2 linked regions of the Granulicella sibirica genome follow. The protein of the gene in region 1 interacts with the protein of each later gene in a pairwise test. Links are inferred from orthologs where the notes say so. Each region holds a gene or a part of one and is shown on either strand. Other genes may lie near its edges.

What was found.
Region 2: the proteins of recJ (region 1) and GRAN_RS08980 interact in binary tests that used the Escherichia coli proteins (3 or more experiments, as listed by UniProt). The link is inferred for Granulicella sibirica from one-to-one orthologs.

Annotation. Positions count from the first base shown.
Region 1 is NZ_RDSM01000001.1:224,380-238,815, forward strand. The notes cover bases 1-2,922. They hold recJ (single-stranded-DNA-specific exonuclease RecJ), read left to right. Parts: upstream 1-539; coding sequence 540-2,306; downstream 2,307-2,922. Other genes in these bases: GRAN_RS00895 (hypothetical protein), read left to right, coding at 1-417; GRAN_RS00905 (efflux RND transporter periplasmic adaptor subunit), read left to right, coding at 2,397-2,922. In the rest of the region: more of GRAN_RS00905, read left to right, coding at 2,923-3,638; GRAN_RS00910 (tetratricopeptide repeat protein), read left to right, coding at 3,665-4,603; GRAN_RS00915 (TolC family protein), read left to right, coding at 4,612-6,015; GRAN_RS00920 (pyridoxamine 5'-phosphate oxidase family protein), read right to left, coding at 6,103-6,618; GRAN_RS00925 (HAD family hydrolase), read left to right, coding at 6,697-7,440; GRAN_RS00930 ((deoxy)nucleoside triphosphate pyrophosphohydrolase), read left to right, coding at 7,507-7,968; GRAN_RS00935 (amidohydrolase family protein), read left to right, coding at 8,151-9,494; GRAN_RS00940 (pyridoxal phosphate-dependent aminotransferase), read right to left, coding at 9,600-10,685; adenosylcobinamide-phosphate synthase CbiB, read right to left, coding at 10,682-11,617; GRAN_RS00950 (cobyric acid synthase), read right to left, coding at 11,614-13,155; bluB (5,6-dimethylbenzimidazole synthase), read right to left, coding at 13,152-13,817; GRAN_RS00960 (cob(I)yrinic acid a,c-diamide adenosyltransferase), read right to left, coding at 13,817-14,392; GRAN_RS00965 (hypothetical protein), read right to left, coding at 14,389-14,436. UniProt on the Escherichia coli protein: Single-stranded-DNA-specific exonuclease.
Region 2 is NZ_RDSM01000001.1:2,163,219-2,177,630, forward strand. The notes cover bases 1-2,898. They hold GRAN_RS08980 (type IA DNA topoisomerase), read left to right. Parts: upstream 1-326; coding sequence 327-2,471; downstream 2,472-2,898. Other genes in these bases: GRAN_RS08975 (hypothetical protein), read right to left, coding at 1-170; GRAN_RS08985 (DsbA family protein), read right to left, coding at 2,481-2,898. Outside these bases: more of GRAN_RS08985, read right to left, coding at 2,899-3,134; GRAN_RS08990 (OsmC family protein), read left to right, coding at 3,238-3,663; GRAN_RS25450 (hypothetical protein), read left to right, coding at 3,829-4,005; ATP-dependent protease ATPase subunit HslU, read right to left, coding at 4,034-5,743; ATP-dependent protease subunit HslV, read right to left, coding at 5,799-6,413; outer membrane protein assembly factor BamA, read right to left, coding at 6,532-9,483; GRAN_RS09010 (hypothetical protein), read right to left, coding at 9,734-10,090; GRAN_RS09015 (M20 metallopeptidase family protein), read left to right, coding at 10,382-11,710; GRAN_RS09020 (TonB-dependent receptor), read left to right, coding at 11,847-14,261; GRAN_RS09025 (molybdopterin-containing oxidoreductase family protein), read right to left, coding at 14,291-14,412.

The sequences.
Region 1 (14,436 bases):
GCTGGCCACGGCATGCGGCGGCTCAATGGCTACGTGACCGAAGAAGTGCCCACCGTTTTATTTGAGGAAGAGAACTCCGACGGGTGGAAGGACTTCGTCGAGCACGCCAAGGCGGCCGGCGCACCGTTCATCACCATGAGCGAAGTCGTGCTTGAACGCGAGGACATCGCCCTTCTTCTGGACCAGCTTCGCGAAGAATCTTTCCCGGAGATCGACGCCCTTGAGGTTGAAGACGCCGAGCAACTGATGATGCACGTCGGCAAGGTTGGCTACCTGCAACTCGGTTTCGCCCACCAAGGTGTCATGTTCATCTTCGAGACCGCCACCGACTGGTACGACAGCTTCCAGCAACTCATGGAGACAGTCGGCGACCTTGGCGGCATCGTGGTCGAAGACCGGGACGACAGCGACGACTGAGAACGAGGACGACTGAGATTGCCCCGCTTGAACCGCCTCCCACATCTCCCCTGAACGTTCCTCCCTCTCCTCCGCGCTCCCGCTGGATTGTTGCTCCGCCGGATCCGGAACGCGCCGAAACACTGGCCCGTGAGCTCGGATGCCCGACTCCGGCCGCGACCCTCCTGCTCGCACGAGGGATCGCGGACTCCGCCGCAGCAGCCGCCTTCTTTTCCCCTAGCCTCGATGCTCTGTATGACCCCCTGCTGCTGCTGGGGATGCGCGAGGCTGTCGCCCGGATTGAGCAGGCCGTCCGCGGAGGCGAGCCCATTCTCATCTATGGCGACTATGACGTCGACGGCACCACTGCCACCGTCCTTCTTAAGACCGCGATCGAGCGCATCGCGCCGCCCGACCGGCCCGCCCAGGTCACCTACCACGTCCCGCATCGCATCCGCGAAGGATACGGCATGCAGACGAATGTGCTTGGCCTTGCCGCGACCTCCGGCATCCGCCTGGTCATCAGCGTCGACACGGGCATCCGCGCCTTCGCCGCGGCGGAAGAAGCCAAAGCACTTGGCCTCGACCTCATTGTGACGGACCACCACCTCCCCGACGACGTCGCTGGGATTCCCGAAGCACTCGCCGTCATTAATCCGTCACAACCTGGCTGCCCTTACCCGAACAAGAGCCTATGCGGTGCCGCCGTCGCCTTCAAGCTCTCGCATGCCCTCCTCTCAGCGCACGCCAGCACCCAGCCTGATCCGGCAGCCGCTCACACGCGCCTTCGGACCGTTCTTCTCCCGTCGTTCCTCAAGCTGGTCGCCATCGCTACGATCGCTGACTCCGTCCCGCTCGAAGGCGAGAACCGCGCGATCGCCTGGCTTGGGCTGCGCGAGCTCCGCAACCCGGTCCAACCCGGTCTCCGTGCCCTGATGCACGTTGCCAAGCTCCCGCTCGACCGTGCTCCGACGGCAACCGAGGTCGGCTTCCGGCTTGCTCCGCGCATCAACGCCGCCGGCCGCATGGATATCGCTGGAGATGTAGTCGAGCTCTTCCTCACCCGTGACCCTATCCGCGCCCAGACTCTCGCCGAGAAGCTCGATCAACTCAACCAGGACCGCCGAGCCACGGAAGCCGAGGCACTCGCTGCCATCGAACAAGAGCTTGCCGCGCTGCGCGACGCCTTCGGCCAGTTCGCCGCCGAGTGCATCATCCTCGATCATCCAGACTGGCATCGCGGCGTCCTGGGTATTCTCGCCTCGCGCGTCGTCGAACGCACAAACCGCCCCGCGCTCATCCTCACCCATCAGGACGGCTCCGCCCATGGCTCCGGACGCTCCATCGCCGGCTTCCATCTGCTGGACGCTCTCACCGCCGTCCACGAACCGGCGGGCGCCCCCACACTCTTCACGAAGTTCGGCGGCCACGCCCATGCCGTCGGCCTTACCCTTGCGTCCGACCGGCTTGACCTCTTCCGCCGTCGCATGCGCGGCCACGCCGCGCTTCACCTGACCCCTACCGTCCTCACTCCCACAATTTCCTGCGACGCCGAGATCCCGTTCGCCGCCATCACGCTCGATCTTCACGCGTGGATGGAGCGGCTCGAGCCCTTCGGCAACTCCGCTCCCGAGCCCGTCTTCCTCACTCGCGACCTCACGCTGGCCTCCCCGATTCGCTTCATCAAAGAGCGCCACGTCTGCCTTTGCCTCACCGACGGCTCGTCTGCCAGCCTGGAAGCGCTTGGCTGGAGCCGAACCACCGATTGGCCCGAACGCTGCTCTTCCCTCAGCCTCACGCAAGGCTCACGCATCGACGTACTCTACCGTCTCCGCGTCAACGTCTACCTGCAGAGAAGACAACTTCAACTTGAGCTTGTCGATCTTCGACTCGCTAAGTCCGATCTCTAACTCGTGTGCTTGCTCATAGATGCGAGCTTGCCGAAAATATTGCTTCGTCTATGGTGCACCGAACGTCTTATATACTGACATTTCTTATTCATGCAGACGATTGAAACAAAACGGTCGAAGACGTTCCTTGGGTGGGGCATAGCGATCGTTCTCCTGATCGCCGGGCTGTTTGCCTATCGTTACCTTTCTCGTGAAAAAGTCGAGGTGCGAACGGCGAAGGTGACTTACCAGACGCTGATCAGTTCCACGCCCACGAACGGCAAAGTCGAGCCCACCGAAGAGTACCAAGCGCACGCGCCTGGTCCTTCCATCGTCAAGAAGCTTTACGTGGACGTTGGAGACAAGGTGAAACAGGGCGCGCTCCTGCTAAGTCTGGACGCCGTCGACGCTCAGGCCCGCGTCGCGAGTGCGGCATCCGCTCTCACCGCCGCCGAGGCAAGCCATAACGACATGGCCAGCGGAGGCACCCAGGAAGAGCGCCTCGCGATGGCCGGAGACCTCGAGCGTGCCCGAAACCAGGTAGCCCAGAACGAAAAGGACGTTGCCGCTCTCCAGCAGCTTCAGCAGCACGGCGCGGCCTCGGCCGCCGAGGTCTCTGCCGCGCAGCAGCGGCTCCTTACCGCTCAAAGTACCCTCAGCGGGATCCAACAGCGCAGCGCCGGCCGCTATTCGAAATCCGATCTTGGCCGTACCAGCGCACAGGTCGCCGACGCCCGCGCCGCGCTGGCTGCGGCCCAGAGCAACTACGCCGCGAACGTCATCCGCTCGCCCCTCTCCGGGACTGTCTATGCTATCCCGGTCTCCGAATACGACTTCGTTCCCGCAGGTGAAGATCTGCTCGATGTCGCGGACCTGGACCGCATCAAGGTGCGCGCCTACTTCGACGAGCCCGAGATCGGAAAACTCCAGCGTGGACAGGATGTCACTATCATCTGGGACGCCAAGCCGGGGCAGAAGTGGCACGGTCATATCGAGCTCGCCCCAACGACCGTGATCACCTACGGAACACGCAGCGTCGGCGAGTGCATCATCACCGTCGATGACGCACACGGCGACCTTCTGCCCAATACCAACGTGACGGTCACCGTCACCACGTCGCAGCGCAACCACGTTCTCGCTGTACCCCGCGAGGCCCTCCACACCGACGCCGGCTACTACGTCTTCAAAGTGGTTAACAATCACCTCGTCAAGACTCCGATCTCCGTCGGCGTTACCAACCTTGTTCAGGTAGAAGTGACCTCCGGACTGTCCGAGCACGACGTCGTCGCGCTCAACGCTACCACCAACCGCGACCTCTCCAACGGCCTCGAAGTCCAGACCACCGAACAGTGATGAACATGCTCCCCACCAAGAGAAGCATGCTTCTCGGCGTTCTTCTCATCCAGGCCCCTCTGCTCTACGCCGATGCCTCCAAGGCATTTACCGCCCTGCAGCACGGGCGCGTCGACGAGGCCGAACAATCGCTTCGTACCATCCTCGCCGCTACTCCCAACGATGCCTATGCCCATCAACTCCTGTGCCGCGTCTTCTATGCCCAGGAGCAGGCCGAGAAAGCCGTCGCGGAATGCGAAGCCGCCGTCGCCGCCGCGCCTAACGACAGCGTTGATCTGATGTGGCTTGCCCGGGCCTACGGTCAGAAGGCCTCTCATGCCGGGCCCATCGCGGGCTACTCTCTCGGGAAAAAGGTGGGGCAGACCTTCAAACGTGCCGTCGAGGCCGATCCTTCCAACCTCGACGCCGTGAACGACCTCGGCGAGTTCTATACGCAGGCCCCGGGCATCGTCGGAGGCGGCGTCGACAAGGCTCGTCCGCTTGTGGACACGCTCCAGTCTCGCTCGCCGGGGAAGGCCCATCGACTCCTCGCGTACATTGCCGAAAGCTCGGGCGACAGCCCCACCGCCGAGGCAGAGTTTAAGAAGGCCATCGACGCTGGCCATACCACCGACGCCTATATGGATCTCGGCAACTTTTACGAGATGCACCACAAGCCCGACCAGGCTTTCGCCGCCGTCAACGCCGGCCTCGCCGCTGATCGCGAGCACGGGCCTCCCCTGATGGACGCGGCCACGATCCTGATTGCCGCCAAGCGCGGCCAGGATATCGCGGAGCGCGCACTCAGCGACTATCTCTCCTCGCCAAACCAGACCGACGAGGCGCCTGTCTTCAAGGCTCATGTGATCCTCGGCAAGCTCCTCGCAAAGCGTGGTGACAACGCAGGCGCACAGCGCGAGTTTGCCGCGGCCCGCGCCCTCGCTGCGAACTTTTCCGCTGCACGCGACGCATCGAAGGGAGCATAGTAAGAGCAGTGCTCATCTCCCCCCCAGCTTCCTGTCTGCGCCTCCCTCTGCGCGCCCTCGCCATTGCCGGGCCGCTCCTTCTCGCCGCAACGACCGCTCGCGCCCAGATCTCCTTCACCACCGCCATCGACCTCGCCCTGAAGAACAGCCCCAAGGTCCAGATGGCCCAGGCCAACGTCGATAAAGCGAAGGCGGTCCTCTCGCAAAATACGGACGCCTACGTTCCTAACCTCAGCGGCGGCTCGGGCCTGGGCTACTCGTATGGTTTTCCGCTCGGGCAACCGACGCTCTTCAGCTTCTCGTCGCAGTCTCTCGTCTTCAACTACTCTCAGCATGACTACATCCGTGCCGCGCACGCCGGGGTAGAAGCTGCGAGCCACATTCTGCGAGACACACGCCAGGAGGTGGCTGAAGATACCGCCATTACCTATCTTTCGCTCGATCGGACCCAGCGCTCCGAGGCGGCGATGGATGAGGAGTACAGTTACGCCCAGAAGCTCGCTACTATCGTCGAGCAGCGTCTTGAAGCGGGACGCGAACCACGCATGGAACTTGCCAAAGCTCGCAGGACGGCTGCGCAGGTCCGGCTCCAGCGTCTCCTTCTCAACGATGACGAGACAGTCCTCCGCGATCATCTCTCGCGTTTGATCGGGCTTACGGTCGGGCTGGTGAAGACGATCCCCTCAAGCATCCCCGCTTTTCCGCCAATCGCGAGGATTGACCCTTCGGCCCCCGATAACCCGGCTGTCCTTGCGGCCTTTTCGAACGCACACGCCAAACGCGAGCAGGCATTTGGCGATTCAAAGTACGCCTTCCGCCCGCAAGTCTACTTCGCCGCCAACTACAGCCGGTTTTCCACCTTCAACAACTATCAGCAGTACTACAACCACTTTCAATACGACGCCGCTGAGATCGGAGTACAAATCACGATTCCTCTCTACGATCGTCTCCGGAAGTCCAAAGCGCGCGAAACCATGGCTGATGCCATCCACGCCGAGAAGGAAGCGCTCGACGCCCGCAACACCGAACGCGAAGGCCGCATTAAGCTGGCTAACGCAGCCACGGAACTCCAGGCGCGCCTCGAGCTTGCCGACATCGATCAGGACATCGCGCAGCAACAGCTTGACGCTACGCTCATCCAGCTTCAGGCCGCTCCAAGCGACTCCGCCACGCCCCTGCTTACCCCTAAGGATGAGCAGAATGCCCGAATCCAGGAGCGTCAGCGCTTCATTGATCTTCAGGACGCCGGCTTCCAACTTAGGAAGACCGAGATCAACCTCCTGCGCCAGACGGGACAGCTCGAGGACTGGCTCAAGACGGCTGTCCAGACTCAGAGCCTAGAAGCGATGCCAGCCGGAACTCTCCCTACGATCACCGCGAACGCGCCGGTGATTTCTGGCAGTTCTGAATAGAGTTTCGCTCCCGCTTTCCGACCTTAGTCTGCAGGGACAGGAGCTTTCATCAGCAGCAGGGGCACCTGCGGCCGACTGGATCGTAGACTAGGCGTTCACGGTGATTTTTCCCGTCTCGCCGAGGTTGACCCTACCTCCGGTGGCGGCGGCAGCGAGGTACCTGACACCGCGGACCAGGCGGCTCGAAGAGGCTTCCCAGTACTCCGCTTCCTCGACTTCTACCCAGAGGACGGCGATGGCGGGGTCTTCTTCGCCTTGCGGGAACCAAGCTTTATACATGGGGTTCCAGAGGTCGTGGATGGCGGAGCGATCACGGCTGAGGTTGGCGCGGCCCTTGATAGATATGTACTTGGCGTCGCCCTGGTCGGCGTAGAGGAGTGAGACGTGGCTGTCCTGCTTGAGCTCCTCGACTTTGCCGGACTCGTTGCGGGTTAGGAACCAGATCTTGCCGTCGAACTCTTTTTCGGTCTGGGTGGCCATGGGGCGGCTGTCGAAGGAGCCATCAGGGTTGGCGGTGGTCATCATGGCAATCTTGATGTGTTTGATGAGCTCGCCGATTTTCTTGAGGCCCTCGGGGCCGGTAAGGTGCTTTTCTTCGGTCATGGATCAACCCTCCGTGGTGGGTTGGATGCGGGGTTTGCGAGGTGCGGTTGAGTAGAATGCGGGTAGGAGATTGATGGGATGAATGAGGCTGTAAAGGAAGTGGGGCCGATGGTTCGGGTACTGGAGACGGCGGAGTTTCACGAGGCGGTGCACGCGCTGACGCCAGAGATTGCGGTGTTCGATTGTGACGGGACGCTCTGGTCGGGGGACGCTGGGACAGGCTTTATGGCCTGGACGATTGAGCATGGGGTGATATCGAAGGAGGCTACGGATTGGCTTCTGGGGCGGTATGAGGAGTACAAGGCAGGGACAGTTTCCGAAGTGGAGATCTGCGGGGAGATGGTGCAGGTGTACCGGGGCCTGACGGAGGCGCAGGTTCGGGGGGCTGCGGCTGAGTTTTTCGCCGCAAAGATTGAGAAGAACATCTTTCCGGAGATGCTGGAATTGGTGACGGCGCTGCAGGCGAAGGGTGTCGATATCTGGGCAGTGAGTTCGACGAACGACTGGGTGGTGGAAGAGGGCGTGAAGCGGTTCGGGATACCTTCGAACCGGGTGCTTTCGGCCCGAGTGCGGATTGCGAACGGTGTGGTGACCGACGAGATTCTGGACGTGCCGACGGACGAGGGAAAGGTGGCTTCGCTCAAAGATGCGGGGATTCTGGCTCCGGATGCGGTGTTCGGGAACTCGGTGCATGATGCGGCGATGCTGGCGATCGCGCGGGGAGCGTTCCCGGTAAATCCTACTGCGGCGCTGGTGGAACGGAGCGTCGCGGAGGGTTGGGCGCTGTACTATCCGGCGTCGGTTGTGCCCTTGGTGGGCTAGACGGATGCTGGCGAGGTTGGTGCGCCTCATCCAATAGGGTAACCGGCGCGTCTAAACTGTAGGGACGTGAAAGAACCGATACGCAAGCTCGATGCTCGGGGAGATTCGGCGGTCAATAGACCTCTGCGCCTTGTGGTGGCGGCGTTGATTTTGCGTGAGGGGGGGACGGCGGTCGAGGTGCTGGTGTGCCAGCGGAAGCCGGACCAGCCGATGAGCCTGAAGTGGGAGTTTCCGGGCGGAAAGATCGAGCCGGGTGAGACGGCCGAAGAGGCGCTGGCTCGGGAGTTGCAGGAAGAGCTGGGGATTGAAGCGGTGATCGGGAAAAGGGTGTCGCGGGTACGGCACAAGTACCGGAACGGTGGGGCGATCGATTTACAGTTCTTCGTGGTGAAGGAGTTCGGCGGGGCGCTGGAGAACCGGATCTTCAACGATATGCGCTGGTCGACGCTGGAGGCGCTGCCGCAGTTCGATTTTCTGGCGGCGGACCTTGGGCTGATTCGGGACCTGTCGGAAGGCAGACTGCTCTAGGGAAGTTCGAGTGGGCGCTCTTCATGTCTGAGGATAGCTCTTGACGCCAGGCTTGGGTCCGTGGTGCTTTGGGCGGGGGTGGCTCCCAGCTTAGCGACGATGATGCTGCCGCGAATGTGGTCACCCGGCTGCTGCAGGGTTTTCGGCGAGACGGATGAGCTTGGGGGCGCATCCAAACCGGCATGGTTCTTCTTGCTTCGATGATGCTGATGATGGCCCAGGGAACTTCGCCTGAAGTTGTGGCGGGTCTTGGGACGACGCAGATTACGCACGTGCGGGTAATCGACGGGACGGGGCGCGCCCCGATCGAAAATGCTACCGTGACGCTGCGCGATGGGAAGATTGCCGGGATCGGGCCTTCGGGGAAGACGGCGGTGAAGGGCGCGAAGGTGATCGACGGGATGGGCAAGACGGTGATGCCCGGGATCATCAACGCGCATGGACACCTGGCGCTGGTGAATGGGACGAAGAACGACGCTGACTACTACACGCGGGAACACGTGCTCGACGAGTTGCGGCAGTATGAGCGGTATGGCGTGACGACGATGCTTTCGCTTGGGCTGAACCGTGACCTGGTCTACCAGATTCGGGCGGAGCAGAGGGCCGGGAAGCTGGATGGGGCGAGCGTGTTTGTGGCGGACCGTGGGATCGGGGTGCCGGATGGGATGCCGCCGATTCCGCACGAGGGAGACCAGCTTTACCAGCCGAAGACTCCGGAAGAGGCTCGGAAGGATGTGGATGAGGCGGCGGGGCGGCATACGGACTTCGTGAAGATCTGGGTAGACGACCTGTATGGGACGAAGCCGAAGATGAGTCCGTCGGTGGCGCAGGCGGTGATTGAAGAGGCGCACAAAGATGGTGTACCGGCTGCGGCGCATGTGTTTGCGCTGAGCGACGCGAAGGGGCTGGTGGGGTTCGGGGTGAATGTGCTGGCGCACTCGGTGCGGGATTCCGCGGTGGATGCGGAGTTGTTGAATGCGATGAAGACGAAGGGTGTGTTTTATCTGCCGACGCTGACGGTGGATGAGTCGTTTTTTACGTATGCGGAGCATCCGGGGTGGATGCAGTCGGAGTTCTTCAAGAATGCGCTGACGCCTGAGGCTTACACGATGCTGACGAGTGCGGAGTACGCGGACAAGGTGAAGAAGGATTCGCTAACGGCGCAGCATCGGAAGGACTTCGAGCAGGCTCGGAAGAATATGAAGGCAGCTTATGACGCGGGTGTGAAGGTGGGGTTTGGGACGGACTCGGGGGCGAGTGTTTACCGGGTGCCGGGGTTTGCCGAGCACCATGAACTGGCGATGCTGGTGGAGGCTGGACTAACGCCGATGCAGGCGATTCGAGCGGCTACGGAGACAAATGCTTCCTTGCTGGGGATTTCTAAGAAAACGGGGACACTGACAGTCGGCAAAGATGCGGATTTGATTCTGCTTGGGGGGAATCCGCTCGACGATATTCGCAATACGGAGAAGATCGTTGGGGTCTGGCATGAGGGGCGGGAGGTGGCGAACCCCGCTGGACGATAGGCATTTTGTTAGAGGCAGAGACGACGGCAGACGCAGATTCCCTTGGGGAATGAGAACGAAAGTGCAAGGGGCAGAGGCTACCCTTCGTCCTGATCGTGAGAGCGCTCAGACGAGAGCAAGGGCGGCTATGAGGCGGGCGTTGTCTTGTTCGTTGCGGACGGCGGCGCGGAAGTAGGTTGGCGGGAGGGACTCGTAGTTGGTGCAGAGGCGGAGGACGATTCCGTGTTGCTGGATGAGGTGTTCCCAGAGTTGTTCCGGGCTCTGGGTGGAGAGTTTGAGCAAGAGGTAGTTGGCTGAAGATCGGGTTGTGGGGATGTTGAGGGTTTTAAGAGCGGATTCGAGTTGGGTGCGGCGGGTTCGGTTCAGGGTGATGGTGGCTTGAGCGTAGGCTTGGTCGGCCAAGGCGGCGATGACACCCTCGGTGGCCAATGTGGTGACGGGCCATGGGGGAACGTTACGCGTGAGGGCTTTGCTTGTGTCTGGGTGGGAGACGCAGTAGGCGGCGCGAAGGCCGGGGATGCCGTGGAACTTGGTTACCGAGCGGAAGACGACGAGGTTGGGGTGCGTGTGGGTCTCGGGGATGAGAGATTTCGTGGGGGTGTAGTCCATGAAGGCTTCGTCTATGAGGAGGCGTATGTTGTTGGCGGTGGCTTCGTGGAGGAGATCGAGCATGGTGCTGCCTGGGGTGAGGACGCCCGTGGGGTTTTGCGGGTTGGCCAGGAGGATGGTGTCGTGGTGGCCCGCGATGGCTCGGGCGATGAGGGTGGGTGGGTCAGTTGAGTCATAGGCGAAGTTGACTTCCGGGCTTAGGGCGTAGGGCTCGATGTGGATGTGGTTGCGTTCGAGGGTGTGGCGGTACTCGTTGAAGGCGGGGACGGGTAGGAGGCAGCGCTTGACGTTCAGGGTGCGGATGGCGGCTTCGAGGAGGGGGACGAAGCCGTTGGCTACGGCGATGGCGTTGGCTGGGGTGTTGGCGTAGGTGGCGATGGAGGTGCGGAGGGCGGTGGATTCCAGGTCGGGATAGGCGGTTAGGGTGGTGGGGTTGGTGAGAGCGTGGCGGATCGCCTCGACTACACCGGGTGGGGGGCCTTCGGGGTTGATGTTGGCGCTGAAGTCTACTAGACGCTCGATGGGGATGTTGAAACGGGTGGCGATGTGGGGGAGTTGGCCGCCGTGGATTGGGGCTATCATCGGCGGTTCCGGCGGGGGATGAGGCAGAAGATGGTGAGGGCTATGAGGGTGGCCGTGGTGACGATCGTGATGGCCTGGTGGACTTTCGCGGGGTTGGCGGGTGGGTAGTATGCACCCATGATCGGGGTCTCGATAAGGTCGCCGGCGTAGGTGTTTGAGCCTCCGAGTTGGACTTCGAGGGCTCCGGACATGGCGCTCTCGGGGTGGCCGGCGTTTGGGCTTTTGTGGTTGCGGGCGTCGGTGCGCCATGTGGCTAGGGAGGCGCGCGGGTTGCCGGAGGCGGCGGCTATGGCGAGGGCGGTGAGGCGGGCGGGGATGAGGTTGGCTACGTCGTCGAGGCGGGCGGCGGCCTTACCGAAGTAGAGGTAACGGGCGTCGGCGTGGCCGATCATGGAGTCGAGGGTGTTGATCGCTTTGTAGGCCATGGCGGCGGGGACTCCGCCGAGGGCGAGGTAGAACATGGGGGCGATGATGCCGTCGGAGGCACTTTCGGCTACGGTTTCGATGACCGCCCGGCTGATTTCGGTGGGGCCGAGTCGGGCGGTGTCGCGGCCTACGATGCGGGCCAAGCGGGTGCGGGCCTGCTCGATGGTTGTGGCGTCAAGGACGGCGATGGCTTCGTCGTGGAGGTTGCGGGCGGCGAGGGTGGTGGCGGCGAGGGTTACCTCGACCATCGCACCGAGGAACGGGTTGAGGCGGTAGGCGAGGCGGATGGTTGTGGCCGTGGCCGCGTAAGTGCTGAGGACGACGGCGGCGGCGAGGGTGGCTCCGGTGAGGAACTGTTCGGTGTTGGTTTGGTTCGGCGTGCGGAGCAGGCGCTCGCCCTGGTCTATTCCCTTCCCGATGATGCGGACGGGGTGAGGGAGATATTCGGGGTCGCCGATGAGGGCGTCGAGGGCGGAGGCGGTGAGGAGGAGGGTGCGGCGGTTCATTCTGATGCGGCTCTCTTGTAGGGCAGGTTGAGCCAGCCGAAGATCGTTGGCATGTCCCAGGAGTCTTCGACGGCGGCGGCGAGGCGATTGAGGGATTCTTCGCGGCGCTGCTTCCACGGGGTGAGGGTGGTGGGTTCGGTGAGGTGGTGGAAAGCGCGGGCGGCGCGGAGGAACGTGTGTCGGAAGGCGTCGTCGTCGAAGAGGCCGTGGAGATAGGTGCCGAAGATGCGGGTGTTGGGGGAGATGCAGCCGTCTTCGTTAAGGCCGGTGAAGGTGGCGAAGGGTTGGGCGTTGGCGAAGCGGGTGGTTTCGCCTACGTGGATCTCGTAGCCCTCGATCGTTGTGTGGGGGATGGGTTGGTTGAAGAGGGTTTCCGTGGTGAGGGTGCCGGTGGTGAGGCGGGTGAGCTTCGTGGGTTGCATGGTGGTCTGGATAGGGAGGAGGGATAGCCCGGGGTGGGTGCCCTGGCGCTCTATGCCTTCGGGGTCGGCGATGGTTTCTCCAAGCATCTGCATGCCTCCGCAGATGCCTGTTATGAGGCTGGTCTGGGCGTGGGTGGTGATGATGTCAGCCAGGTTAGTTTCGCGGAGCCACTGGAGATCGTCGACGGTTTGCTTGCTGCCGGGGAGGATGATGATATCCGCTGTGCGTAGAACGTCGGGCGTTTGCGTGAAGCGCAGGGATACGGAGGGCTCAGTTGCCAGTGCATCGAAGTCGGTGAAGTTGGAGAAGGTTGGGAGGGCTACTACGGCTATACGTAAGAGGCGGTCGGGAGTGGAATCCTGCGGCCAGGGGATGCGGTCGGTTCGGTCCAGGCCGAGGCTGTCTTCTTCTTCTAATAATAGGTTTGGGAGGTGCGGGACTACGCCGATGCAGGGCTTGTTGAGGCGTTGCTCCATCATCTCGATGCCGGGCTGGAGGAGCGCTATGTCGCCTCGGAATTTGTTGATGGCGAAGGCTTGGATGCGGGCGCGTTCTTCGGCGTCGAGGAGTTCGACAGTGCCGAGTAAGGAGGCGAAGACGCCGCCCCGGTCGATGTCGCCGACGAGGATACAGTGGGCGTCGGCCATCTCGGCCATGCGCATGTTCACGATGTCGTGCTGCTTGAGGTTGATCTCGGCGGGGGAGCCTGCGCCTTCGAGGATGATGACTTCGTGCTCGCGGGCGAGGGTTTCCCAGGACTCGCGGACGATGGGCATGAGCTCTTCGACGCGGCGCTGGTGGTAGTCGCGGGCGGTAACGCGGCCCCAGATCTTGCCGCGCACGACGACCTGCGAGGACATGTCGCCTGTGGGCTTGATGAGGATGGGGTTCATCTCGACGCGGGCGGGGATTCCGGCGGCTTCGGCTTGCAGGGCCTGGGCGCGGCCGATCTCGAGGCCATCGGGCGTGGCGGCGGAGTTGAGGCTCATGTTCTGGGACTTGAACGGGGCTACGCTTATTCCGTGCTGGTGGAAGATGCGGCAGAGAGCGGTGACGAGGAGGCTCTTGCCGACGTGGGAGCTTGTGCCGAGGATCATGATGGATTTGGCGCTCACTCCTCAGGGACTCCGAAGTGGTCGAAGTGGAGGCAGTCGTCGAGGGGCGTGCGCTGCTCCCAGCCCTGGCGCTCGAGGTCGGGTTCGGTGGCGAAGGTGTCGACGTAACCGAGGCAGAGGTAGGCGACGATGGTGAGGTGCTCCGGAATGCGTAGTACGTTGCGCAGGTTACGTGGATCGAGAATGCTAACCCAGCCTGCGCCAATCCCTTCGGCGCGGGCGGCGAGCCAGAGATTCTGGATGGCGCAGACGGTGGAGTAGACGGCGGTCTCGGGCATGGTGCGGCGGCCGAGGCCGTGGCCCTGGGGGCTGTCGCAGTCGCAGACGATGCAGAGGTGCTGGGGGGCTTCCAGCAGGCCCTCCAGTTTCAAGGCGGCGTACTGGTCGCGGCGGTCGGCTGCGAAGGCTTGCTGGGCTTCGTTGTTGGCTTCGAGGAAGAGGTCGTGCACGGCCTGACGGATGGCCGGTTCGCGGACGACGAGGAATCGCCATGGTTGCATGAGGCCGACGGATGGGGCGGAGTGCGCCGCCTCCAGCAGGCGGCGCAGGATGTCGTCGGGTAAGGGCGTTGGGAGGAAGCCTCGGCGGACGTCGCGTCGCTCGCGGATGGCTCGGTAGACGGCTTCGCGTTCGGGTTCGGTGAAGACTTGCGGGGTTTGCATTACCAGGCGCGGGACCACTTGGGGCCGGCCTTGTCTTCAGGGCGGAGGCGGGCGTCGATGCCGGCGTTGAACTCGATGAGGCGACCGAAGAGCCAGATGGCGTCGGAGAGGCGGTTGAGGTAGGCGATAACCTCGGGCTGGACTTCGCCGCCTGATTCGACGAAGCGGACGACCTGGCGCTCGGCGCGGCGGCAGACGGTGCGGGCCATCTCGTAGGCGGCGGATTCGGTGTGGGCGCCGGGTAGGGACCAGTCTGCGAGCACGCCCTGGATGGCTTCGATCTTTTCGACGAGGCCGGTGAGCATGTCGACGTCGGCGGTGGTGATGACGGGTGGGGTCTTGCGGCTTTCGGGGGGCGTGGCGAGGGCGGAACCGACGCGGAAGAGGGTGCGCTGGATCTCTTCCGTCCAGCCGGCAATCTCCTTGTCGGTGCAGATGCTGCGGGCGAAGCCGAGGACGGTGTTGAGTTCGTCGACGCAGCCGTAGGATTCGACGCGCTCGTCGGCTTTAGAGACGCGGATGCCGCCGGCCAGGCCGGTCTGGCCTCCGTCGCCGCGTTTGGTTGCGATGCTCATGATGGGACTCCTGATTCTGAGGGTGTTGCGTTGGGTTCGAAGGT
Region 2 (14,412 bases), 1.9 Mb from region 1 along the record:
AGCTGATCCTTCGTCATGGGGGTGGTTTCGGGCTGGGTTCCTGGCTGCGCGGTATTCTGCGCCGGTGTGGTGGTCGTTTGCTCCTGGGCGAAGGTGGGGAGGGCAGCCGTCGCTGTGGCGAGGAAGGCAGCCAGGGCGAAGCGGGTAGTCGTGTTTCTGAGGGCGGTCATTTCGTTCTCCTGTGCGTTGCTGCGCACTTCGGGTTAAGACGGCAGCTCCGCTGAAATGGAGGCTTGCGGCAGGCCAGCGAGAGGCAGGCAGGCGAGAGGTAAACTGAACTGTGGACGCTTTGCCATTCTGGCTGGGGACCACGTTAGGAAACGAAGATGCGGGTGGTGGTTGCGGAAAAGCCGTCGGTAGCGCGGGATATTGCGCGTGTGCTGGGGTGCGAGCGGCGGCAGGACGGCTTCTTCGAAGGCCCGAACGCGATCGTGACCTATGCGATCGGGCACCTCGTCAACCTGCCGATGCCTGAGACGCTGAACCCAGCATGGGCCGGCGCATGGACGGCGCAGAAGCTGCCCATGATTCCCGGCCAGTGGCACTACGTCGTAAACCCCAAGACAGCCGATCAGTTCGCGGTCGTCAAGCGATTGCTGAATGCCCGCGATACGACCGAGGTCGTGAACGCCGCCGACGCCGGGCGCGAGGGCGAGGCGATCTTCCGGCGTATCTACGCCATGGCCGGATGCCGCAAGCCGGTGATGCGCTTCTGGGCGAGTTCTCTGACGGAAGAGGCGATCCGCGAGGCGTTTGAGCGTCTGCGTCCGGCGGCCGATTACGATTCGCTGGCGGATTCAGCACAGACACGGGCGGAGATCGACTGGCTGTGGGGGATGAACTACACCCGCGCCTACACCATCACGAATGGCGTGCTCTGCACCGTCGGGCGGGTCCAGACTCCTACGCTGGCGCTGATTGTCGCGCGCGAAGCTCAGATTACGGGCTTCGTGAAGAGCTTCTTCTACCAGCTTCATGCGCAGATGCCCGGCTTCGTAGCCAAGGCGCTGAAGTTTCTCGACGGCGGCAAGACGACCTTCGACTTTGAGGAGAAGTTCGAGGTCGAGGAGATTCAGCGGGCGATTCCCGCCGATACCGAGGCGCTCATCGAGTCGGTGAAGCTCTCGACGCAGAGGCGCTCGCCGCCACAGCTTTATAACCTCGGCGCGCTCCAGAAAGACGCGAACAAGCGCTATGGCTACACGGCCGCGCGTACGCTTGAGATCGCTCAGAGCCTCTACGAGAACTACAAGGTGTTGACCTACCCAAGGACTAGCTCCCGGCACATTGGCACGGATATGGTGGCAGGTCTCGCGGGGACGCTCAAGGCCATCAGCTTCCAGGCGGACGCGAAGGTGGTCGCGGCGGCGATCAAGCGGGCCGAGAACGGTCCTCCGCTCAGTGACAACTATGTCGACGATGCGAAGCTGAGCGATCACCACGCGATTCTGCCCACGCGGGCCTCGGCGGCGCGCCTCAGCAGCGAAGAGCGCAACGTCTACAACCTCGTGACGACGCGGTTCCTCGGGATCTTCCTGCCCGACAAGATCACCGAGATGACGCGCGTCGGCGTGGACATCGCGGGGCAGAAGTTCCAGGCAAACGGGTCGCGCGTCACCGACCCCGGCTGGGCCGTGCTGATGGGCGGCAAGACCGGCGACGTGGAGCGTGGCGAGGATGGCGAGCCCCTCGGGACGCTGCCTCCGCTGAAGGTTGGCGAACGTTACCCGGTTGACTCGCATGAACTGAAGACGAAAGAACGCAAGCCTCCGCCGCGCTATAACGACGCCACTCTTATTGCGGCGATGGAGACCGCCGGTAAGTCCATCGAGGACGACGAACTGCGGGCCATCATGAAGGGCAAGGGGCTCGGCACCGAGGCCACGCGATCTGCGATCATCGGGCGTCTTGAGCAGTCTGAATACATAGGACGCGATGGCAAGTTCTTCTTTCCGACGGCGAAGGGAACTTCGCTGATCGCGCAGGTCAGTGAGCGGATCTCGAGCCCATCGCTCACTGCGGCCATGGAAGAGAAGCTGATGGGGATCGAGCAGGGGGAGTATAACTCGGCCGAACTGCGCGAGGAGATCGAGGGCTATCTGCGGGAGGACATTCCCGAGGTGCTCGCCGCTCCGGCGATCCGTCCCCCGGCGGCGGCGGGCGAACCGGGCTCGGCTGACTTCAAGCTTCCGGAGGGGGCGATCCTTTGCCCGAAGTGCAAGGCCGGTGAGGTGCGGCGCATCGGCGATCAGGCGTTCTACGGCTGCTCAGCGTTCCGGCAGGGCTGCCGCTTCCAGGTCTGGGTCGAGGTCGCTAAGAAGACCCTCACCGAGGCGCAGGTGAAGGCCCTCTGCGGCAAGAAGGGGCGAACTCCGCTGATCAAGGGGTTCGTGTCGAAGGCCGGGAAGAAGTTCGACGCGTTCCTCGTGCTCGACGCGGAGTTCAAGGCGAAGTTCGAGTTCGAGAAGTAGCGGCCGGCTCTAGCGGTGCGTGGCCTTCGCCGGGCCGATCGCAGGTGCGGCTGTTTCGGCAAGCGCTACGTCGATGGTGCGATAGAGCTGGCTGACATCGACCACCTGGACCCAGCGCCGAGGCGTGACGACGAAGATGCATGGCGTATGGACAATGCCCATGCGGGCACCGAGCGCGCGATCGGCCTGGATCTCCTTTTGGCAGGCTCCGTCGGCGTCCATCACGAAAGGCTGGGCTACGCCGTGCGTCTGGAACCAATGCCGGGTGAAGTTGTCGAGGTCGTCGCGGCTGGCGATGCTGTTCTGGCTGGCGAAGACGTCGCGACGGAATGTCTCGGCGATTACCGGCGACGCTTTGTCCTGGAGATACCGAGCTGTGATGGCGGCCTGCAGGCTCCAGGGGTGGAGGTTTGTCAGCGGGAAGTCATGGCGGACGAGGGGGATCTTATAGTGATCGATGGCGGCGTGGACGACGGGAGCGGCCTGTGCGCAGGCGGGGCATTCGAGGTCTTCAAACTCGTAGATCGCGACCTTTGCGCCTGCGGGAGGCTTGACCATGCTCGTATCTTTGAAGGGATCGAGCGCGTTGGCAGGCACGGCGGTCTGCGCAACGGCGGAGAGGGAGGCGCAGAGGACGAGGGCGGCGGTGGCGAGAAGTTTCATTTTGGTCTCTCCGGTTTTCACGTCTGGTTGACCCACGCGGAACCTCCCGCGCGCATCGTATAGAAGTTGGCGTTGGTTAGACGTTGCTTTCAGGAGATTGGATATGGATCGTAGCGCGAGTGCAGTGTGGCATGGCTCTCTCAAAGAGGGCAAGGGAACGATTTCGACGCAGAGCAGCACGTTGAAGGATGCGCAGTACAGCTTTGGAACGCGGTTTGAGAACGGCGTGGGGACGAATCCCGAGGAGTTGATTGCGGCGGCGCATGCGGGCTGTTTCACGATGGCTCTCAGCGGGCAGTTGACGAGCGCCGACCTCGTCCCGGATTCGCTCGAGACTACGGCTGTCGTGACCATGGAGAAAACCGACGACGGCCCGACCGTCACCAAGATTCACCTCACCACCAAGGCGAAGGTTCCGGGGGCGGACAAGGAGAAGTTCGACGAGCTGGCGAAGAAGGCCAAGGAAGGCTGCCCCATCTCGCGCCTGCTGAAGGCGGCCGAGATCACTCTGGATGCGCAGTTGGTCTAGATGCTTCGGCATGGGAATGAACGCGGGCGTCCTTCGGGGCGCCCGTTTTCCTGTTCACGGTCCATCTGAAACGATCTAAGCCACGTATTCCCTATCAGTTTGGCCGGTGGTGCGACAGGCTTGTGCGCCGGAAGCAAATCTCAAGAAACGGGAAATGAGGACAGCATGTCTGAGATTACGAAGACCGGCGCGGCACACGAGGGAGAATTGACCGACGAGCAATTGGAGACGGTCACCGGCGGACAGCGGGACTTCCACTTCACGAAGACCGTGGATAACGCAAGTCCGAACCTCTATCTCGGTACGGCCCCTGCGCCGCCACCACCGCCAAAGAAGGGCTAGTCCGTTTCGGCGGCTGCTACAGGGATAACTACAGAATGTAGCGGCTAAGATCCTGATCCTTGACGATCGAGGCGACCTGCTGCCGCACGTACTCCGGGTCGATCACGATCACCTTCTCGGTCCCGGTATCGGTCTTGCGCTCGATGACAGGAAGTGGCGGCGACTGCGGTTCGGTCGCTACCCCGGCCTTCGTGGGAGCAAGCTCCGAAACAATCGGCGCCGAAGGACCGATCTCGGCGATCACGCCCTCCTGGGTCGGCATTGACTTGGCTGCCTTGAACAGGTCCGGAGCCTGGAAGCTGATCTCATCGAGCACGCGCTCCATAATCGTGTGCAACCTGCGCGCGCCGATGTTCTCTGTCGTCTCGTTCACCTTGAAGGCGAACTGCGCCATCTCCTCGAGAGCCTCCGGGGTGAACTCGAGCTTCAGCCCCTCGGTCTCGAGCAGCGCGGTCGACTGTTTCACCAGCGAACTCTTCGGCTCGGTGAGGATGCGCACGAAGTCGCTTACGGTGAGCGAGTGAAGCTCGACGCGGATCGGGAAGCGCCCCTGTAGCTCCGGAATCAGATCGGACGGTTTCGTTACGTGGAACGCCCCGGCAGCGATGAACAGGATGTGATCGGTTGAGACCATCCCGTACTTGGTCGAGACGGTCGTGCCTTCAACGATCGGCAGGATATCCCGCTGCACGCCCTCGCGCGAGACGTCAGGCCCATGCCCACCCTCGCGCCCGGCAATCTTGTCGATCTCGTCGAGGAACACCATGCCGGAGTCTTCGACGCGCTCGATGGCGACCCGCGTCACCTGGTCCATGTCGATCAGGCGGCCTTCTTCTTCCTGGACGAGGTAGTCGAACGCTTCCGATACCTTCATCTTGCGCTTCTTCGTCCTCTGCCCGAACAAGCCCGGGATCATGTCCTTGAGGTTGATGTCCATGTCCTCGGAGCCCTGCGTGGAGATGATCTCGAAGCTCGGCTGGTTTCGGTCGCGCACATCGATCTCAACAGTCTTGTCGTCTAGCTTGCCCTCGCGGAACTGCTGCCGCAGCTTGTCCCGTTCCTTCGCATTCGCCAGAACCGGCAGATCCTTCAGATCCTGCGCGTGCTCATGCTGCGCGACGGCGCGGTCATGATTCTCCTGCGCATGGTCGTTCGTGTGATCTTCGTCGACGGTCACAACCGGCAGTTCGATTACCTTGCCCGTATGGTTCGTCTCAACCGGAACCGGCTGCGAAGCGGACGCGGGCGGAGCCGGAATCGTTGCAGGAGGCACGCTCGACGGCGGTAGAAGAAGATCGAGCAGACGGTCCTCGGCGCTCAGCTCCGCCTTGTCCTCGACTTCCTCAAGCTTCTCTTCCCGCACCATGTCGATGGCGTTCTCGACCAGATCCCGAATCATCGACTCGACATCCCGCCCGACGTACCCGACCTCGGTAAACTTCGAAGCCTCAACCTTTAAGAACGGCGAGTTCGTCAGTTTGGCCAGACGCCGGGCGATTTCCGTCTTACCCACACCGGTTGGCCCGATCATGATGATGTTCTTCGGCATGATCTCGTCGGCGAGATCGGGCGCGAGCTTCTGCCGGCGCATGCGGTTGCGCAGCGCGATCGCCACGGCGCGCTTGGCCGCGTGCTGGCCGACAACATACTTATCGAGTTCCGCGACGATCTCGCGGGGAGTCATCTCGTCGAGTGCGAGAGCCTGGTCTTCAGCGGTTCCGGGTAAAAAGATTGCCATGGGTTCCTAAGTCTAATGCCGTTTCGTGGTGCTGGGAGAGCGAAGTATGCGGCGTTTATGCCTTTAATTCTTCGATCATGAGGTGGTCATTGGTAAAGATGCAGATCTTTCCGGCGATTTCGAGGCTCTTGACGGCGATCTCTCGCGCGCTGAGTTCGGTGTTCTCCATCAGCGCCCGCGCCGAGGCGAGCGCGTAGTTTCCGCCGGAGCCGATTGCGACGACGCCCTCGTCCGGGTCAATCACGTCGCCGTCGCCCGAGAGCACAAAGGTCTGCTTGAGGTCGGTCACGATGAGGAGTGCTTCGAGGTGGCGCAGCATCTTGTCCGTCCGCCACTCCTTGGCAAGTTCGACGGCCGACCGTCCGAGGTTGCCGGCGTACTGCTCCAGCTTGCCCTCGAAGCGACTGAAGAGAGAGAAGGCGTCCGCGGTCGATCCCGCGAATCCGGCGATCACCTTGTCCTGGTACATCCGGCGCAGCTTCTTTGCCGAGCCCTTCATTACGGTCGACCCGAGAGTCACCTGTCCGTCGGCAACCATCACGACGGAGTCTCCGCGCCGCACGCACAGTACGGTGGTCGAGCGAATGCGGCGGCCATCAGCCAGGTCGAGCGGATGAGATGTTTGGTTGGGTCTTGCGATTGCTGCTTCTGCAGCGGTAGCGGTTTTCATAAGCATCTTTCAGTATAGTCCTGCAAGTTAGATGACCCTGCCGCTGTTCCCGGTGCAAGCGGCAGAAAGCAGAAGGCCCGCCGTTGTGGCGGGCCTCTGCGTCTTCGTTTGCCGTTGGTTAGAAGGTCGTGCTGACCGACAACCGGAACGTCTTCCTCGGCTCACGCAGCGTATAGTCCGCTCCGTAGAACTGCAGCGCCTGCGCGTAGCTGTAGAGCCCGGCGCCGGTGTTCGGGAAGAAGCTGCGGAAGGTCGCGTTGTCGACCGCAAGCTGCTGCGGCACGTCCTTGTAGAGGCGGAGCGGGTTGTACGCGTAGTAGAGCCGGAACGGTGCGTTGACGATCGGCAGGATGACCTGCAGCTCGGCACCGTTCGACATACGCGGCACGTAGTTCGTTCCCGGAACGTTGTTCAACTGGATCGGGAACGCCACCTGTTGTCCGCCGAAGCAGGCGCCGTTGACGAACGTCGGGCAGCCATACGACGGGCTCGAGATTGTCGACAGACCTGAGGCGTTCTGCTTCAACTGTCCCGGCTGCAGATCGAACGTCATGCCGAAGTCGGTAAAGAATGCGAACGTGACCTGGTTGGCGATCGGGATGCGGTATTCGAGGTTCGCCGTGAAGCTCGTGTCGCCACCGATCGAAACAAGGCGGTAGATCGGCAGCGGGATCTGAACGTTGCCCAGGACGGGGTTGGTCGGATCACGCGGAACGACCGTACCGTCCGGGTTCGTCAGGTTGAAGAGCACCTTGTTCGGGATGAACGTGTAGGGCGACGACGATCGCACGTCGAAGCCGCGTACGTCCGACTCGCCGCCGGTGTAGATGCGGTTTGCCGGGGGAGCCACTTCGCCGCCGAAGCCGGTGATGTGAGCGAACTGCAGGCGGTACCCGAGGACGTTGTGGCCCTCCTTGTTGATCCGCAGACCCTTCATCGGGTAGAACTGCCGGTACGCCGCGACGGGCTGGATGTACTTGACGTTTCCGCCTGCACCCGCGACCGCCATGCTCACGTTGAAGTCGCGTCCACCATGCGGGCCGACTGCGCGATCGAGGCTGGAGAAGCTGAAGCTCGGCGACAGGATCGACGTGATGATGCCGTTCAACTGGTTCTGGCCGGTTACGCCCGAGCGGAAGGCCAGCGACTGGAAAACGTTGCGCGTGTTGTCGTTGAACGTCGTGATCGAAGAACGCGACAGCGAGTACGTGACGCCGACGCGGGTCACGCCCGTATGCGCGAAGAGATGACGCAGAGGCTGCGACAGCGAGAGCGAAAGGCCGGTCGTCGACTGGTTATAGTTCGTCAACTGCGACGTCTGAGCCGCGCTCAGGTTGGCCGAAGCGCCCTGCGAGATCGAGTAGCTCTTCGCCGGGTTGTAGTCGTACTTGCTCGTGAACACCTGCACACCGAGTGAGATCGGCTTGTTGCGCAGGTAAGGCTCGGTGAACCCGAAGCTCAGGTTGCGCGAAAGGTCGCCGATGTTCGCCTGCACGGAAAGCGTTTCGCCGAGTCCGAGGAAGTTGTTCGTCTCGTAGTTCAACCCGATAAACGTTCCCGAAAGGCCGCTGATACCGCCGTTAAGGCCAATGGAGTTCTTGCCCTTCTCCTTGAGCTTCAGCAGCAGGTCGACGGTGCCGTCGTCGGTGTTCTGACGCGATTCCGAGTCCTGGTCGGCCTTCAGCGCTTCGAAGTAGTTCAACTGGTTCAGACGCAGGATCGAGAGATCCCACAGGCGGCTGTTGTAGATCTGGCCTTCTTCGAGAAGAAGCTCGCGACGGATGACCTTGTCACGCGTGATGCTGTTTCCCGTGAATTCAATGCGCGATACATAGAACGGCTTGCCTTCGTCGATGTCGATATCGAGGTAGATCAGCTTCTTGGCTTCGTCGATTCGCGGTACCGGGGTCCCGACGAAGTTGATGTAGCCAAGTTCGCCATACGCTTTGCGAAGCTGTTCGATGCCCTTGCCGAACTGCGTGGCGTTGAAGTACTCGCCATCCTTCTGCGTGAACTGCGCGCGCAGCACCTTGGTGTTCGTGACAGCCTTGTTGCCGGTGAAGGTAACGCCGCCAAGCCGGTAGCGCGAACCCTCTTCGATCGGGATCAGGATGTCCGCGCGCTTGCCGGTCGAAGGACGCAACGTAAACGGATTCAGACCTCCCGCGTCGCGCACCTTAACCTGCGCCTCGCTCGGGATCACCTTGAAGTAGCCGCGCTCACGGTAAGCCGCACGGACGCGCTCGGTGTCTTCATCGAGCTTGCTCGCGTCGAACGTGCGGGCGAAAAGGTTCTCGAGGATGATCGAGTGCGGAATGCCGACTGGCCGCAGATTCTTCATCGCATTACGCAGCGTGCGGTCGCTCAGGCTGTCATTGCCCTGGAACTGGATCTTGCCGACCTTAACCGTCGGGCCTTCCTTCACGTTGAAGGTGATCGCGACGGCTGCTGGAGGAATGTTCTTGACTTCGGTCCGAATGGTCGCGAACTGGTGTCCATGCTCGCCGAGCAGTTCGGCCAACACGACTTCGGCGCGCTTGATCTTGGTCGGGTCGTACTGGCTCTCGACCGAAAGCGCGACCTTGGCCTTCTTGAACCGGTCGAGAATGTCAGACTGCGAGACGGCGTTGACGCCCTTGTAGTTGATCTCGCGAATGGTGGGCTTCTCGCGGACGATCACGACGATCTGGATACAGGCCGGGGTGTCCTCACGCTCGATGCGCACATCGTCGAAGTAGCCGGTATTCCACAGCGAGTTGAAATCGCGCTCGATCAGCGCCGGATCGTAGAGGTCGCCCTGGTGCGAGAACAGGCGGGCGAGAACAGACTCCTTGGGGATACGGCGGTTTCCAATGACCTGAGGCTGGCACAATGTCTGGCCAGAGCCCGGCGCTGGAACCGGGGCAGACTGCGCCTCGGCGTTGGAGGTGAGAAGAGGAGCCCCAACCGTCGCACAGGCGACGGCAACAAGGGCACTTGCGAGGCGGGAGCGGCTAAAGCGCGGGCGCACAGGCGTGGTCTGATCGTTCAGGGAGCTTCCGCTCTCTCGCTTTACGGTAAAAATACGCACACCCTCACTGCTGACAAGATCGCGCCCGGCAGGTTCCATCGGCAAACCCTGATTATATGGGACTGCCTCCCGGTTAGCGAGTCGGCACCTCAGCTTCGGTGCCATTCCGGCTACTCGTGTGGTTCTCCCCAGCGGTGGTTTTTAGACGTGGCGCAACGCTGAAAGTACAGGGTCTACGCCCGCTTTTTCACATGCCGCCCATGCCCCGATGGTCAGGATGCACCGTTTCTGGTGCAGTGGCTGATCGTGCCTATCGCCCGTCCGCCGTCATCTTCTGCATCACCTTCCCGGACTCATCCAGAAACTCAAGGATCGGCGTCCCATCCGCCTTCACCCGGAGCGCGGCCCGCACCTTCCCATGCACGTCGCGCAGCTTCAGCCCGACCGAGTCGTCTTGGTCCCGCCCGAGGTAAGCCCGCTGCGATAGCTTCGGATATGTCTTCATAAACTCCGCCATCGCGCCATCTCGCTCCAGCCCCTTCGGCATGGAGTAAATGCGGTTGTAGGCGGTCAGGATCTCCGGGGTCAGAGGCGCGGCAGGGGCATCGTTGACGGTGATCCCCGACGAGCGTTTCCCGTCATCATCCGAGGCATCGAGCGTGAGCACCTGGTCCTGGTTGTACTGGTCGAAGCTCAGGCGTCCGAAGCTGCTGATGTGCCCCTGCGCATCCTTCTTCCCGCCAAAGATCAGCCCGCCATGCTTTCTTCAGACCCATGAGAACGGTAGCCGCGAAGACGATCGTCAGGACACCGGAGTAGACAGCCAGGTAGCGATTTACACAAAAGGTCACAGACATCCAGCACCTCCTGCACGCCATTGTGCCCCAATCCTCTCTGCGTTCAGTCCGAAGCGGTGATGTATCCTTCCCGAGAACCCACTCTCCTATCGAGGATTCCCTTGCTCCGATCCTCCATCGCTCTCGGCTGTCTCTGCCTCTCGCCCGCGTTCGCTCCCGCGCAAGACATCGCCGCCTTCGAGCAGAAGCAACTGCCCGTCCTCGTCGACACCTACAAGCAGATCCATGCCCACCCCGAGCTCTCCCACTTCGAGATCAACACGTCAGCGCTCGTCGCGGCCGAACTCCGCAAATCCGGTTACACCGTTACGGATCACGTAGGCGTCTACCCCGACGGCTCGAAGGCCTTCGGCGTCGTCGGCATCCTCAAGAACGGCTCCGGGCCCGCCCTCCTTGTCCGCGGCGACATGGACGCACTCCCCATCACCGAAGAGACCGGCGTCCCGTATGCTTCGCACGTCAAGACCAAGAACAAAGCCGGTCAGGAGGTCGGGGTCATGGAGGCCTGCGGGCACGACGTCCACACCACAGTTCTCATCGGCACCGCCCGCACGCTCGCCGCGAACAGGTCCGCCTGGCACGGTACCCTCATGATCGTGGGTCAGCCTTCCGAGGAGACCATCGACGGGGCCAAAGCCATGGTGGCCGACCATCTCTTCGAGCGCTTCGGCAAGCCCGACATGGTCATCGGCCTCCATGACACCAACACTCGCGCCGCCGGCACCGTCAGTCTTGCGGCCGGCCCCGCGATGGCTTCCTCTACCTCCGTCGACGTCACCATCCGCGGCATCGGCGGCCACGGAGCCTACCCCTACGCCGGGCGCGACCCCATCGTCCTTGCCGCCGAGTACATCGTGCAGATCCAGACCATCGTCAGCCGCGAAGAGGACCCCCGCGAGCCAGCCGTCGTCACCGTCGGCTCGATCCACGGCGGCACCAAGCGCAACATCATCCCCGACGAGGTCAAACTCGAACTCACTACACGCGCCTTCTCCGACCAGAGCCGCCAGGTCATTCTCGACGGCCTGAAGCAAATTGCCCTCGGCATCGGAACCACCGCCGGCCTTCCGCCGGAAAGGATGCCCACCGTCACGGTCCAGGAGAACGAGTCCACCCCCGTCCTCGTCAACGATCCGGCCCTCTCCGCTCGCGTCAGAGCCACATTGGTCGCAACCCTTGGAGCGGCCAACGTCTTCGACGAACCCGTCACCATGGGCTCGGAAGACGTAGGCGTCTTCGGCATCGCCGCCAAGGCACCCACCGTCTACTTCCGTCTCGGAGCCATGTACCCGGACCGCCTCGCCACCGCAAACGCTGCCGGCCAACTCCTCCCCGGCCTGCACACCAGCAAGTTCGAACCGGATCCTGAACCCACCCTCGCCACTGGCGTCAAAAGCCTTACCGCTGTCGCCATCTCGCTGCTCCAGTAGGAGCGGTCGAGCGATTCCGCAGGGAAACACCGATATGATTTCAAAAGTATGATCTCTACAGCCCCTCATGGCTGGAGCACTTTCCGCACCCCATCGGAATCCAGGACCTGCGGGCCTCCGTAACACCAGGAGACCTGTGAAATCCTTCCCCGCCGCCCTCCTCTCGATCATCCTCTGCTGTGCTCTCATCGCACGAGCCGCGAGTGCCGAACAGGAGACAACGGCTGCAGGCAGAGACAGGACCTTGTCTCAGCTATCGGGAACAATCGTCGACACTTCCGGCGCGCTGATGGCTGGCGCCACCGTTCAGGTGCGAAGCGCTAACGGCACCGTTCAAAGCACGACACGCTCGGACAAGAACGGAGTCTTCCTCCTCCCGGGACTTCCCGCAGGCACTTATCGGATCGTCGTCTCGAAGCCCGAATTTGAGACGAAAGAAATCCCCATCACCTTAGCCACCACCGGGACCCTCGCACCGCTCCGCGTCTCTCTGGCCGTCAGCCCCGTAACCACCACCATCAACGTGCAGGGTCGCGAAGATGACCTCACCGGCATCGCCGACTCCGCCACCCAGGGAACGGTCGGTGCGAAAGAGATTCAGGACCGCCCGATCCTCCGCTCGGGAGAGATTCTCGAGACCATCCCCGGCGTCATCATCACGCAGCACGCCGGCGGCGGCAAGGCCAATCAGTACTTCCTGCGCGGCTTCAATCTCGACCACGGCACGGACTTCGCCACGTTCATCGACGATATGCCGCTCAACCTTCCGTCGCATGCGCACGGCGAAGGCTACTCGGATATGAACACCGTCGTTCCGGAGTTCGTGAAGCGCGTGAACTACGAGAAAGGGCCCTACTACGCCGATGTCGGCAACTACGGCTCCGCCGGCTCCGCCCACCTCGAGTTCTTCAAGACCCTTCCCCGGAACTTCGTCCAGGTAGAGGGCGGCATGTACGGCTACGGCCGCGCCGTCTTCGGCTTCTCGCAAAAGCTCGGCCCCGGCAATCTCCTCTATGGTGGCGAGGCCTACCACGACGACGGTCCATGGGCGCACGCGGATAATTACTACAAGTTCAACGGCCTCTCGACCTACAGCCAGGGAGACGACGCCGACGGGTTCAGCGTCACGGGTCGCGGCTACCACGGCCGCTGGAACTCCAGCGATCAGATCGCCGCGAACGCCGTGCCGCTCGTCGGTCTCTTCGGTACGCTGAACCCCACCGACGGGGGCAACTCCCAGCGATACAGCCTGCAGGGCGAATGGCATCGCCAGGGCGCATACTCCGAGACCAGGGTCACCGCCTACGGCTTCTACTACGATCTCGACCTGTTCTCCGACTTTACCTACTACCTCACCGACCCCGTCCGTGGCGACCAGTTTGAGCAACACGACAGGCGCTGGGTAGCCGGACTCGACGCCCACCACACCATCTTCAGCCAATGGTTCGGCCGCAAGGTGGAGAACACCTTCGGCCTTCAGGTCCGCAACGACTGGATCCACAACGGCCTCTATCAGTCGCAGAATCGCATGCGCGTCGATAAGACCGACTCGTCGACCGGCAACACCCTGCCGGCAACAACCGAAGAAGACCGCTTCACGGACACACAGCCGGGTTTCTATGTCGAGAATAAGGTTCAGTGGGCGAGCAAGTTCCGCTCGGTCGTTGGAATGCGCGGTGACGTGGACTACTTCAATGTCACCAGCCTCGTGAACGCCGCCAACTCCGGAGCCGCCATCAAAGCCCTGCCCAGTCCAAAAGCAAGTCTGACCTTCGGCCCATGGGCCAGCACCGAGTTCTATGCACAGGCCGGATTCAGCTTTCACAGCAACGACGGCCGCGGCGCGACGCAGAATGTGGAGCCCATCTCGGCGGATAATCCTGCCCCCAACACGCCCACCTCGCCCATTCCCGCCCTCATCCCAACCAAGGGCGGCGAAGTCGGCGTGCGCACGACGGCGATCCCGCATCTCCAGAGCACTGTCTCCCTGTGGTATCTGCACAGCGCCTCCGAACTGCAGCAGTCCGGCGACACGGGAGACACGGTTGCTTCGCAACAGTCGAGCGGCCGCTATGGCTTCGAGTGGGCAAACTACTACACGCCCTTCGAACACGTGGCCTTCGATCTCGATCTTGCAAGCTCCAAGGCCCTGTTCTCAACGCTCGACGGGGACGATGCCGCACCGGGCAGCCCAGGCGGCAGGCGCGTACCCGAAGCCGTCGGATTGGTCATCTCGTCCGGCGTCACGGTGCATAACGACCACGGTTTATCGGCGAGCCTGCGCCTGCGCTACTTCGGCCCGCGCGACCTGACTTCCGACGGAATCTATCGTTCGCAGGCAACAGCGTTGCTCAACGGGGAAGCCAACTATCGCTTCAACGAGAAGTGGCGCATCTCGGCCGAACTTCTCAATCTCCCGAATCGCCGCGATCACGACATCGACTACGCCTATACCTCACAGATCACGCCAACCGCAGCGCCGGCCTTCACGGACATCTTCCATCCCGTCGAGCCCATTCAGGTGCGATTCGCGCTTCGTAGAAGCTTCTGACCCATCCGGCGAGTCAGGGGCTCTGAGAGTTATGCTTTTCTCACCTCGACCAGCGTCGAATAGAACGTCGCCCCACCGCCGATATCGGTCAGGTTCTCGGACGTAAGCCGGTTGAGCCCGGCCTGTCCGGATGAAAGTTTGTTCCAGGCCA